Regions from separate parts of the Rossellomorea sp. LJF3 genome, predicted to be linked through region 2. Evidence: a T-box and tRNA genes for the amino acid it is inferred to sense, from the RefSeq annotation. Region 2 holds a T-box; the other holds one or more tRNA genes.
What was found. A T-box is a leader RNA that pairs with one kind of tRNA and senses whether it is charged. The one in region 2 lies ahead of tyrS (tyrosine--tRNA ligase), so its partner is inferred to be a tRNA-Tyr.
Positions count from the first base shown of each region.

Region 1 (6,004 bases), on a different contig from region 2:
AGCTCAGCTGGGAGAGCATCTGCCTTACAAGCAGAGGGTCGGCGGTTCGATCCCGTCATCCTCCACCATGATTTTTTACGAAGCGTAAGCGGAGTAAAATAATCTTCCTTAATTATTATGTGTAACTTATATCGTCGCGGGGTGGAGCAGTTCGGTAGCTCGTCGGGCTCATAACCCGAAGGTCGCAGGTTCAAATCCTGTCCCCGCAATACCATTTTTGCATGTTATTAGTAAAAGATTAACTTTGATCTTTTATGAGTGACGCAAGGATAGTTATTTTCGCTAGCGCGAAAAAACTTTGGTCCGGTAGTTCAGTTGGTTAGAATGCCTGCCTGTCACGCAGGAGGTCGCGGGTTCGAGTCCCGTCCGGACCGCCATTTTTTCTTGGAGTATTGTTTCTTGAAAAGGAAAAGGGTTTCGATAAGCGAGAAGGTCGAGGAAGCGATCGAAGGAACACCGGAGCGTATTTTACATACGTGAGGATGTGACTGAGTGAGCTGACGAAGAGATTCGAAGCTTAGCGGAAGCCGAAAACTATTTAGCTCAGTAGCTCAGTTGGTAGAGCACGGTGAATAAGCTTCACCCGAGTAAACATCAGCGTACAGCTCGAGCAACTACTTGATTCAGCTTCCTGAGAGCTGGACGATGGACTACAACATTCATATTGTAGGATGCATACTAAATACGGCTCAGTAGCTCAGTTGGTAGAGCAATGGACTGAAAATCCATGTGTCGGCGGTTCGATTCCGTCCTGAGCCACCATTTATTTACTTGATGCCGGTGTAGCTCAACTGGTAGAGCAACTGACTTGTAATCAGTAGGTTGGGGGTTCAAGTCCTCTTGCCGGCACCAGTCAAGTGATTTAGCTGGAGGGGTAGCGAAGTGGCTAAACGCGGCGGACTGTAAATCCGCTCCTTCGGGTTCGGCAGTTCGAATCTGCCCCCCTCCACCAAGATTTTTTACGAAGCGTCAGCGGAGTAAAATAATCCTCCTTAAACTATACGCGAGAGAAGTACTATGCTTCAAAGCGAATAGCATCAAGGTTTTGTAAAAACTAATATATTTCATAGGGGTATAGTTTAAAGGTAGAACGAAGGTCTCCAAAACCTTTGGTGTGGGTTCGATTCCTACTACCCCTGCCAATTTTAACATGGCGATTGTGGCGAAGTGGTTAACGCACCTGATTGTGGTTCAGGCATTCGTGGGTTCGATTCCCATCAGTCGCCCCATAAAAGTCACATTTTTATTTCCGTGACATATACTATCAGTGGGCTATAGCCAAGCGGTAAGGCATCGCACTTTGACTGCGACATGCGTTGGTTCGAATCCAGCTAGCCCAGTAGTGCGGAAGTAGTTCAGTGGTAGAACACCACCTTGCCAAGGTGGGGGTCGCGGGTTCGAATCCCGTCTTCCGCTCCAATATTAAGGCGGCATAGCCAAGTGGTAAGGCATGGGTCTGCAAAACCCTGATCACCGGTTCAAATCCGGTTGCCGCCTCCAAATGTAATGCCGGTGTGGCGGAATTGGCAGACGCGCACGACTCAAAATCGTGTTCCTCTGGAGTGCCGGTTCGATCCCGGCCACCGGTACCACATCGCGGGTGTAGTTTAGTGGTAAAACCTCAGCCTTCCAAGCTGATGATGAGGGTTCGATTCCCTTCACCCGCTCCAACTTACATACGACAGACTTTCTCTTTATGAGGAGGTCTTTTTTAATGTTGAAATTCCAGCATTTTATTTTCATGTACCACTTAATCATATGCAAGACTAACCTCTACTCATAATTCACAACCTTTTTATTTACCCACCACCCACCAAAACAAAACCCATCTAGTCAAAATTTTTCACCTTCTTAGTCAATTGAGTCCCCCTATTAAAGAAAGCGCTACCATTATAATGTAAGAAAGCGATTACACAGTTAGGGTGGTGATACGGGTGGAACCAAAGATTCAGACTGGACCAGTGAGCCCAGAAGTACAAATGAAGGCAGTGACGAAGAAGAAGTTCAAGTATAAGAGCTTGCTGACGTACGCTGCCTTTGTTGGACCGGCGCTTTTATTTTTCTTAGTGATTCAGATTCTTCCGTTCTTGATGGGTGTGTATTATTCCTTCACCTCATGGAATGGAGTAAGTTCGGTTGTTGAGTGGGTTGGGTTCGATAACTACAAGAAGATCTTCACGGATGATAAGACGTTTTTCAATTCATTCATGTTCACGACGAAGTTTATGTTTGCGGCAGTGATCATCAGTAACTTGATAGGATTCGGATTTGCCCTGTTGTTGAATGCCGCATTGAAGACGCGCAATATCCTGAGGACTGTATTCTTTATCCCCAACGTCATCGGGGGGTTGTTACTCGGGTTCATCTGGCAGTTCATCTTTGTTAAGGGATTCGCGTCACTTGGTAATATGACGGATATCGGATTCTTTAAGATGCCATGGCTTGGTGATGAGAAGACGGCTTTCTGGGGTATTGTCATCGTATTTGCATGGCAGATTTCGGGGTATATGATGGTCATTTATGTAGCGGCATTGCAAGGGGTGGACAATTCACTTCTTGAAGCAGCGAAGATAGATGGTGCATCGAGTTGGACCCTCCTCACAAAAATCATCATTCCGTTAATACTACCTGCATTCACGATTTGTTTCTTCCTGACGATTTCAATGGCCTTTAAGATATTCGATCTGAATATCTCCTTAACAGGCGGTGGGCCGTTCAATTCTACACAATCCGTGGCGATCAATATTTATCAGGAAGCTTTCCAGAATAACCGTTATGGACTTGGGACGGCGAAGTCGATTCTGTTCTTTGTGGTAGTGGCTGTATTTACGACGGTTCAGGTGATGGTGACGAAGAAGAAGGAGGTTGAGGCATAATGGGCAATCGTTATACGAAGAGAACATTTGTATTAGAAATCATCGGGATTGTAATCGGACTCATCTTCCTTATCCCTTTCTACTTCGTACTGGTCAACTCGGTGAAACCATTTGCTGCGATTTTGATTGATGCGGCAGCATGGCCGGAGGAATTTATGTTTTCCAACTATGCAAAAGTGTGGGAAGTCATCAATTTTCCACGGGCTTTCTGGAATTCGCTCGTCATAACGGTGTTCAGTAACATCGGTTTGGTGATCATCAGTTCTATGGCAGCATGGAAAATGGTTCGTACACCAGGGAAGTTCAGTAAGATCCTATTTGTCATCTTTGTATCCGCCATGGTGATCCCGTTCCAGACGGTGATGATCCCCTTGATGAAGGTTGGGGGCACGTTGGGACTGACAAATAGCATTCCTGGTCTCATTCTCATGTACTTTGGGTTCGGAGTGCCACTGTCCCTCTTCTTATATCACGGATTTGTGAAAACCGTCCCGATTGAAATCGAGGAATCAGCGATGATAGACGGCTGCAGTCAGTTTGGCGTGTTTTGGAGAATCGTATTCCCATTACTGAAGCCGATTACGGTGACTGTAATCATTTTGAACACATTGTGGATCTGGAATGATTACCTGCTTCCACTCCTTGTGTTACAGGATGCGGAACTGCGTACAATCCCCCTTGCAGCCAGCTCGTTCTTTGCACAATATACGAAGCAGTGGGATATGGGACTTGCAGCGTTGGTTCTCGGGATTACACCGATCATCATCTTCTTCCTGTTTTTACAGAAGCATATCATCAAAGGAATTGCTTCAGGCTCGATCAAGTAGATATAAAGTTTCTGTCGAGATGGTCTATCATTGATACAGAAATTTATATAAAATATTTTATATCAGGGAGGTCAATCCATTTATGAAACGTATTTTATTACTTTGTATGTCTTTGGTTTTAGTATTTGGAATTATTGCAGGTTGTTCTTCTAAAGACAAAACAAGCAGCTCAGGCGGGGATTCCGGTTCAGGTGATGATGTCGTGACACTGAATTTCTTCCAGTTCAAGGTTGAAATTGCCGATCAGCTGCAGGAAATGATCAAAGAATTCGAAGCGGAGCATCCGAACATTAAGATCAAGCTTGAAACCGTTGGTGGAGGTGCCGATTACGGTGCTGCACTTAAAGCGAAATTTGCTTCAGGGGAAGAGCCGGATATTTTCAACAATGGTGGATTCAAAGAATTAGAGCTTTGGAAAGAGAAGCTTGCGGATCTTTCTGGCGAGCCTTGGGTTGAGCATGTCCTTCCGATCGGGAAAGTTCCGATGACGGATGAGGACGGCAAGCTTTATGGTATGCCTGTTAACTTGGAAGGGTATGGATTTGTTTACAACAAAGATTTATTCGAAAAAGCAGGCATCACGGAGCCTCCTAAAACGATTGATGAGTTAAAGGACGCTGCGAAGAAGCTCGAGGCGAAGAAAATCACTCCATTCTCAGCTGGTTACGGCGAGTGGTGGGTAATCGGTCAGCATTTACTGAACATTCCTTTTGCACAACAGGAAGATCCAGATAAGTTCATCGCGGGACTTTATGACGGATCTGAGAAGATTGTAGGAAACGAAAAGTTCAAACAGTTCAAAGAGGTACTGGACACTGAACTTAAATATGCCAACGATAATCCTTTAACGACGGATTATAATACGCAGGTAACGTTGTTTGCTTCTGGTGAAACGGCGATGCTTCAACAAGGGAACTGGACTGAGAACATGATCACGGAAATCAACCCTGATATCAACATGGGCTTCCTTCCGATTCCAATCAGCAATGACGAGAATGCAGATCGCCTTCCTGTCGGAGTGCCGAATAACTGGGTATTGAATAAGAACTCCAAGCACCTTGAAGAAGCGAAAACATTCTTGGAGTGGATGGTTTCTTCTGAAACAGGTAAGCGTTATATCACAGAAGAATTTGCGTTCATCCCTGCATTTGATAATATCGAGCCGAATGGTCTTGGTGACCTGGGTCAATCCATCCTTGACTACTCTAAGGATGAGAAGACGATTCCTTGGACTTGGTTCAAATGGCCGGATGGAGCGAACAAAGAATTCGCTGCGACCATCCAGGAATATGCAGCCGGAAAAATTGATTATGATACTGTACTTGAGCGATTCCAACAAACGTGGGATAACTTGAAGTAAACGGAATAATGGAAAGCATGTCTACTTAAGGCATGCTTTCTATTTTATAAGTTTAATAGGAATATTTCGAAAAAATACTTCCAAGAGCGGGGAATAACACTTTATACTAGTGTATAAGTGAGACCTGGGAGGTCCGTCCCTCATGTTAAAGACAAGCATTCGAAATAAGTTGATTGCGCTCTTGATGATCACGACGATTGTGCCGTTTGGCAGTTCGATCATCATTACATATTTGTATACGAAGGATTCGATTGAGGAGCAGGTGGTGAAGGAGAGCAGTAATCTCCTTTATCAGGGGAAGGTGAACTTGGAGAGCTACATCAATGAGCTCAACGGGTTATCTCTTTCCCTCTATAATAATCCCGATTTCATTAATTTCATGAGGTCACCGGGTAAGGAGAATAATTACCTGACGATCGGCATCGTGAAAAACATTGTGCAAACGATTCTCTACACTGGGGACACGATCAACGGGGTACGCATTTCCTTTGCCGACGGTGACCGGGTCATTTCCGCAACAAAGCGATCCACCGTTGTTTTCTCCAATAGAATAAAAGATTCACAGTGGGAATACTTCAGAAAAGCAGAACGAAGCCCGTACAATATGTACATTGAACCTACCAATAGTCAGGAAGAGGAGAATATTAACCGGTCGAAGGAAATCATTACGATTCACAGGGCGTTCCGGAATGTTCCCGGTGACGAGGTGCTGGCGTATATTTCCCTGGACATCTCTCCGGATAAAATCATTGATTTAAGCAGAAACCTCTATAACCCTGATTCTGAAGAATTCTACCTTCTGTCTTCAGAAGGAGAAATGATTTACAGCTCTGATAGCGACGTATCGGATGATGGTTACAATCAGAAATGGATCAGAAAGATCATGGAATCCAAGGATGTTTCAGGGACCCTTGAGTGGAAGGAAGATAGGTTCAACGGGG
Region 1 covers NZ_JBANLY010000002.1:279,549-285,552, reverse strand. The annotation lists tRNA gene V8G47_RS03940 (tRNA-Val) at 1-68, shown strand, start outside; tRNA gene V8G47_RS03935 (tRNA-Met) at 136-209, shown strand; tRNA gene V8G47_RS03930 (tRNA-Asp) at 301-377, shown strand; tRNA gene V8G47_RS03925 (tRNA-Phe) at 687-762, shown strand; tRNA gene V8G47_RS03920 (tRNA-Thr) at 777-852, shown strand; tRNA gene V8G47_RS03915 (tRNA-Tyr) at 869-952, shown strand; tRNA gene V8G47_RS03910 (tRNA-Trp) at 1,069-1,142, shown strand; tRNA gene V8G47_RS03905 (tRNA-His) at 1,154-1,229, shown strand; tRNA gene V8G47_RS03900 (tRNA-Gln) at 1,269-1,340, shown strand; tRNA gene V8G47_RS03895 (tRNA-Gly) at 1,345-1,419, shown strand; tRNA gene V8G47_RS03890 (tRNA-Cys) at 1,427-1,500, shown strand; tRNA gene V8G47_RS03885 (tRNA-Leu) at 1,509-1,592, shown strand; tRNA gene V8G47_RS03880 (tRNA-Gly) at 1,597-1,670, shown strand; gene V8G47_RS03875 (carbohydrate ABC transporter permease) at 1,980-2,876, shown strand; gene V8G47_RS03870 (carbohydrate ABC transporter permease) at 2,876-3,703, shown strand; gene V8G47_RS03865 (ABC transporter substrate-binding protein) at 3,786-5,063, shown strand; gene V8G47_RS03860 (cache domain-containing sensor histidine kinase) at 5,206-6,004, shown strand, end outside.
Region 1: it encodes a tRNA-Tyr, which carries the amino acid that the T-box ahead of tyrS (tyrosine--tRNA ligase) is inferred to sense. The anticodon was not compared.

Region 2 (6,004 bases):
TCTGCAATGCAGTAATATGGCGCAACTCTGCTTCTTTGACCTGTAAAAAAGTGCGGACATTGCCGAAATTCTCTAAGATCCGATCGTATCGTGCCTGGGCAAGGTATTCGTCCTGCATAGCATAATTGAGCATCTGGGGAACTGAAAGGAGAGAGGCAGCAAGTGCTCCTTTTGCCCCGCAGTCCACTTGTCTTGATGCCCCCCTGCCACCTTTATTCTGCATGGCATAATATAAAAACCATACGGCGTGATTCTGTTCATCAACAGCTGCACGACGAAAGGTCTCTTTTATAAAGGCATCCTGTACACCATCCGAAGCGCTATAATAAAAATCCACCGTATCCTGCTCATCCCGAAAGGCAAAATCCACTCCCTTTTTATACGAATTTGGACAACCTTCCTGCAATTGAGGACTGTACTCCATCCCTGTCAAATTTCTATAAATGTCAGTGAATGACTTCAAATGTCTTTTTTCATCCTTACGAATTTCAAGGATCCGTTTTCTTTCATCCTCTGTAGGGGCCATTTTCGCAAGTTTTTCATAACAAAAAATGGCACTATATTCACCATTGATGGCTTTTTGAAGATTTGACTCCAAAGATTGATTCCCTGGTGTCCGGGAATAGCCATCAAGATAAAAAGGTTTAAATTGACGGTAAAATTGATATGGGTTCATTCTAAGTAACACCTCTTTTATTCAGTCAATACATATGATATGACTGAATGAATAATGGGTGTCTGTGTAATTTAACCTTTCCTTTTACCCTGAACTGATTCGTATGCTTCCATAAGTTCTTCCACTGATATGCCATTAATCTTCATACCGGTTACATCACAGTTTGACATTTCAACATGGTTCAATTGGCAGTTTTCAAAACTACTACCATGAAAGTCACAGCGTTCAAACCTGATCGGCTCATTTTTTCCGCCGAGGTTGGTGTCATGAACGCGTACGCCACCCAGTGTGACATGACCCATTTCACTTTGAGACAAATTAAGGTCAGCAATTAACGCTTTTTGAAAATTGATATTTTGAAAACGGGATTCACTGAGATTGCAATTGTTGAACCCGGCACCCATCAAGTTGCTGTTGCTAAAAGTGGAATAACTTCCATCGATCCCATAGAAATCGGTTTCTTGCATATTGCTGTATTCCACCTGTAGTCCAGAAAGGTCCCCGTCGTTTAATGTATCACCTTGAATGGTGATCTCCCGTGACTCACCACCAACACAGGCCCCTTCTTTCATTTTTTTCTCATAGCAGAATTCATCACCCGCTTCAAAGATCTTCTTGTACCCCATTTTTTCATAGAAACGATGATTATTCAGTTGTCGACTTGAGGTCTCAAGCTCCCATGTCATCACTTCTGGATACTCAGTTTCCATACGTTTCATCACCATAGTGCCGATTCCTTTTCCCTGGTATAAGGGATCAACGAATATCCGATCGACTCTGCCGTGGCGTTTGCCGACCACTGTTAGAATCAATCCCCCCACAAGCAGCCCTTCATAAAGGATCTTGAAATAATTCAATTCCCTGATCATGTACTTAGTCATTTCGATTGAATCATACCCTGGTGGCTGGATATTATGATCCACGATACCATCCTGACCCCGTAGCCACTTTTCTTTTTCCGTGTCGAAAACGTTCTTTTTTAGTCCGGTAAGGATTAATGCATCTTCAATATTTGCCTTTTCTATTTTAACAGTACCCATTGTGATCCCCCTTTTATCTATTGAAATAGCTTTCTATCAATTTCATAATAGCGAAAGCACCTGAGCTCTCGTTTGAAAGAATGATTGTCTTTATATTCTCTTTCGGATAATAGGCAGAATGAAAGCTCACCCCTGGGTCATAACCCATTACGTGATGCTTATTGGGTAGATTCAACCACATCCCATACCCATAGTTCACCCCTTCTTTGACCCTAATATGGGGTTCTGAAATGAGCCTTGTACTCGCTTCATTAAGGAGCTTATTTGATAAAAGAGCTTCCCAGAACGAAAGCATATCAGGACCCGTGACATATGCCCCGCCGTCCGCCCCACCCTGTATGGGAATGGAATACATATTGGTTCTCCATGAGCTGCCTGGCTCATCGATGTACCCGTAAGCCGTATTCACAGGTAATCGATCCAGACGAAAATACCCAGATGCATTCATATTCGCCGGTTCAAAGATATACTTATTGATGTACTCTTGCACCGTCATTCCTGAAAGCTTCTCGATCATCAACCCCAGAATGATGTATCCGGCATTGTTATATTGAAACCTTTCACCCGGAGAAAATTTCATATGGTCATTTTGAAAGAGGGGAAGAAAATCTTCCCCTTTTCTCATTAAGTACATTGGGGTTTGCTTCCATAAATCTTCAAAATCATCCATCACTTCCTCATCAAAATAATCAGGAATTCCCGAGGTATGGGTAAGTAAATGATGAATGTTCACACGGCCATCAAAATGTGGGAATGTGCCCTCAAAATAATCTTTTATGGGTGTGTGAAATGAAACTTCTCCCTTTTCTATAAGTTGACAGATGGCTACAGCAGTAAATAATTTACATCCAGATGCAATTCCAAATCGTGTATTTGGGGTGTTTTTTCTTCCTTCACTTCGATCTGCAAATCCAAATGACAATTCTAAGAGGCTCTCACCGTCTCTCTTTACCAAAACCGTTCCAGAAAAATGCTCCGTTTCTGCATGTTCTTTGATCATGTTATGTAGTTCATTCATCGTAAACACCCATTTCTATTATTTGTCTATGGAAAATTATAGCATAAATGATTAGCCATGAAGAGTCCCCTATGACTCTCCATGACCACGTTTCGGGCTTTAATCTAATTTTTCATCTTATACTTCATTTTGCACTCTTACCCGTACGAACTTTCTCTTCCCTACCTGCAAAACCATCCCATCTTTAATCTCCACGTTCGACTGCACATCCAGAACCTTTTCTGAATTGATCCTGATGCCTCCATTTAGGATCATCCGGCGTGCCTCACTTTTAGAGCTTTGCATGTTTAAGGCTACAAGGAGATCGACTACCGAAATGTTCTTCCCTCCCGTCCATTCCTCCTCAGGAATGTCTTCAGGAAGTGCCCCCTTTTGAAAGACCTCCTTAAATTGGTTCTCTGCCAGTTCCGCTGCATCTATTCCGTGATACATCCTGACAATCGTTTTTCCTAGAAGGATTTTGGCATCCCTCGGATGAAGGGCACCACTCTTTATTTCAAGGGATAATCTCTCCTTTTCTTCTAAAGATAAATCGGTGATCAAATTGAAGTATTTTGTTATCAGTTCATCAGGTATCGACATCGTCTTTCCAAACATTTGATTGGGTTCTTCATCAATCCCGATGTAATTATGTTTCGATTTTGACATTTTATCAACGCCGTCCAGTCCTTCAAGTAATGGCAATAATATGACCACTTGTTTTTCCTGGTTGTAATGCTCCTGAAGATGTCTCCCCATCAGGACATTGAACTGCTGATCCGTACCCCCAAGCTCCACATCGCTTTCAAGGGCGACGGAATCATATCCCTGCATCAAAGGGTAGAACAGTTCGTGAAGTGAAATCGGTTTCTTTTCTGATAACCGTTTGGAGAAATCGTTTCGCTCAATCAATCGCGCGACTGTGATCTTTGAAGATAAGTGAATCACATCCTCAAGGTTCAAGGATGATAGCCAGCTTGAATTGTAGTGAAGCTCTGCTTTTTCCTTGTCCAGGACCTTTCCGAATTGTTCAAAATATGTCTGTGCATTTCTTTTCACTTCTTCATCCGTCAGTTGCTTCCTTGCAACAGATTTCCCTGTGGGATCACCGATTTTACCCGTGAAATCCCCGATGATCAGCTGAACGATATGACCGTTTTCCTGAAACTGTCTTAACTTATTCAGTACCACTGTATGGCCGATGTGAACGTCCGGAGCAGTTGGATCCAGCCCCAGTTTGATTTTCAAAGGGTGGCCAGTGGAGATTGATTTCACCAGTTTGTGTTTCAACTCTGCTTCTGGAATGATTTCATGCACTCCATTTTTATATTGCAGGAGCTGCCTTTCGACTTCTTTCTGCTGAGCTTTTGAAAGAGATTCCCATTTCTGATCCATGATTGTTCCTCCTTGGTTGATGATGGAAATAAGCAGATTTTTGGATTCACCGTTATAACGGAAATTCCGCCGATAAACCAACTGATCCACTGCCTTCCATATTCAAAATGTTTTACGTCATAAACGAAAAACCACGCCCCTAAAAAAGGGACGTGGTTTACGCGGTACCACCCTCATTGAAGATCTCTCTTCCACTCGATTCGGATAACGGACCGGCCGTTCTCTGCTACTTTTGTGTTCACAAAGAATGTTCAAGGAGGTAATTCGTGCTTATCTGTGTGCTGATTTCCACCAAGCATCAGCTCTCTAAGACAGGGAGATAAGTCACTACTGATTCCTATCATGACATGTAGGATTTAGAATTTTCATTTATTTTACAGAAAAAAAGAGGTCATTACAATAGAATTCTTCTGTTTATTTCACAATTCCCATTACAAACCCATCGTACCCCTTCGAGCCGACTGTTTGAACGACTGTTGAATCGATCCTGTCTTCTTGAGACAACATTTCGGCAAATGACCTGACACCCTGAACGCTTTCATCATCACTGTTTTCGTCAATCACCCTTCCTCCACGAACCACATTATCCGTAATGACGACCGCCCCAGGCTGGGCCAGTTGAATTGCCCACTTTAAATAATTGGCATTGTTTTGTTTGTCGGCGTCTATGAATATGAAATCAAATGTACCTTTGAGAGACGGCAGGGTATCAAGTGCCGCACCCACTCTGATTTCCACCTTTTTTTCCACCCCTGCATTGCGAATGTTTCGTGCGGCAACCTTTGCATGTGTTTCACTGTACTCAAGGGTGACCAGACGTCCATCTTCCGGCAGGGCCCTGGCAAGCCAAATCGTACTGTACCCACCAAGGGTCCCTATTTCCAGAATGCTCTTTGCTCCTTTAAGCTGGGCGAGTAAGGAAAGGAACTTCCCCTGATTCGGAGATACATCGATCGCAGGAAGTCCTGCTTCGCTATTTTCTTTCAGGACAGACTCCATAATGGAATCCGTTTTATGTAGTTTACTAGCATAATATTGATCGACTTGTGCCCAAGTATTGGTTGACAAGATCCTCTTCACTCCTTATGGAAAATACTCTCGTTATCATAGCATATTTTTCCATTATTGGATATTTAAAATGTTCAAAAAATACTAAAATTCACTGGCAGCTAAGTTTAATAATTGAAACAAACAGAAAAGGGAATAGTAAGAAAAAGTGTCTTGGAGGGTTCTTTCTTGGAAACAAATGAACAGGGTTTGACTATTTTTGCACTGGGTGGACTGAACGAAATCGGAAAAAACATGTATGTCATTAAATATGGTGATGATATCGTCATCATTGACTGCGGGGGGAAATTCCCCGATGAAAGTCTCTTAGGAATCGATTTAATCATTCCGGATATATCCTATCTTGAGAAAAACAAAGACAAAATCCGGGGTCTCATTGTCACGCATGGGCATGAGGATCATATTGGCGGGATTCCCTATCTTCTCAAAAAAATCAGCATCCCTATTTATGCTACTCATTTTACATTGGGGTTAATCCAATTAAAGTTAGAAGAGCATAAGCTCGTCCGGGATACGAAACTTTTAACGATTGATTCTGAGAGTTCAATCAATTTGGGATCAATCGATGTATCTTTCTTCAAGGTCAGTCACAGCATACCCGATTGTCTGGGAATTGTCTTTCATACGCCAGAAGGGAAGGTCGTGCATACGGGAGACTTTAAATTTGATCTAACTCCTGTCAATCACCAATATGCAGATATTCATAAGATGGCACGGATTGGTGATGAAGGTGTCCTGGTACTGCTTTCTGAAAGCACGAATGCAGAGCGGAGCGGGTTTACGCCTTCTGAACACATGGTAGGTAACCATATGGATGAAGCATTCTTT
Region 2 covers NZ_JBANLY010000001.1:44,600-50,603, reverse strand. The annotation lists gene V8G47_RS00265 (rubrerythrin family protein) at 1-676, opposite strand, end outside; gene V8G47_RS00260 (GNAT family N-acetyltransferase) at 748-1,716, opposite strand; gene V8G47_RS00255 (serine hydrolase domain-containing protein) at 1,730-2,716, opposite strand; gene tyrS (tyrosine--tRNA ligase) at 2,852-4,108, opposite strand; T-box leader at 4,252-4,461, opposite strand; gene V8G47_RS00245 (O-methyltransferase) at 4,523-5,179, opposite strand; gene V8G47_RS00240 (ribonuclease J) at 5,345-6,004, shown strand, end outside.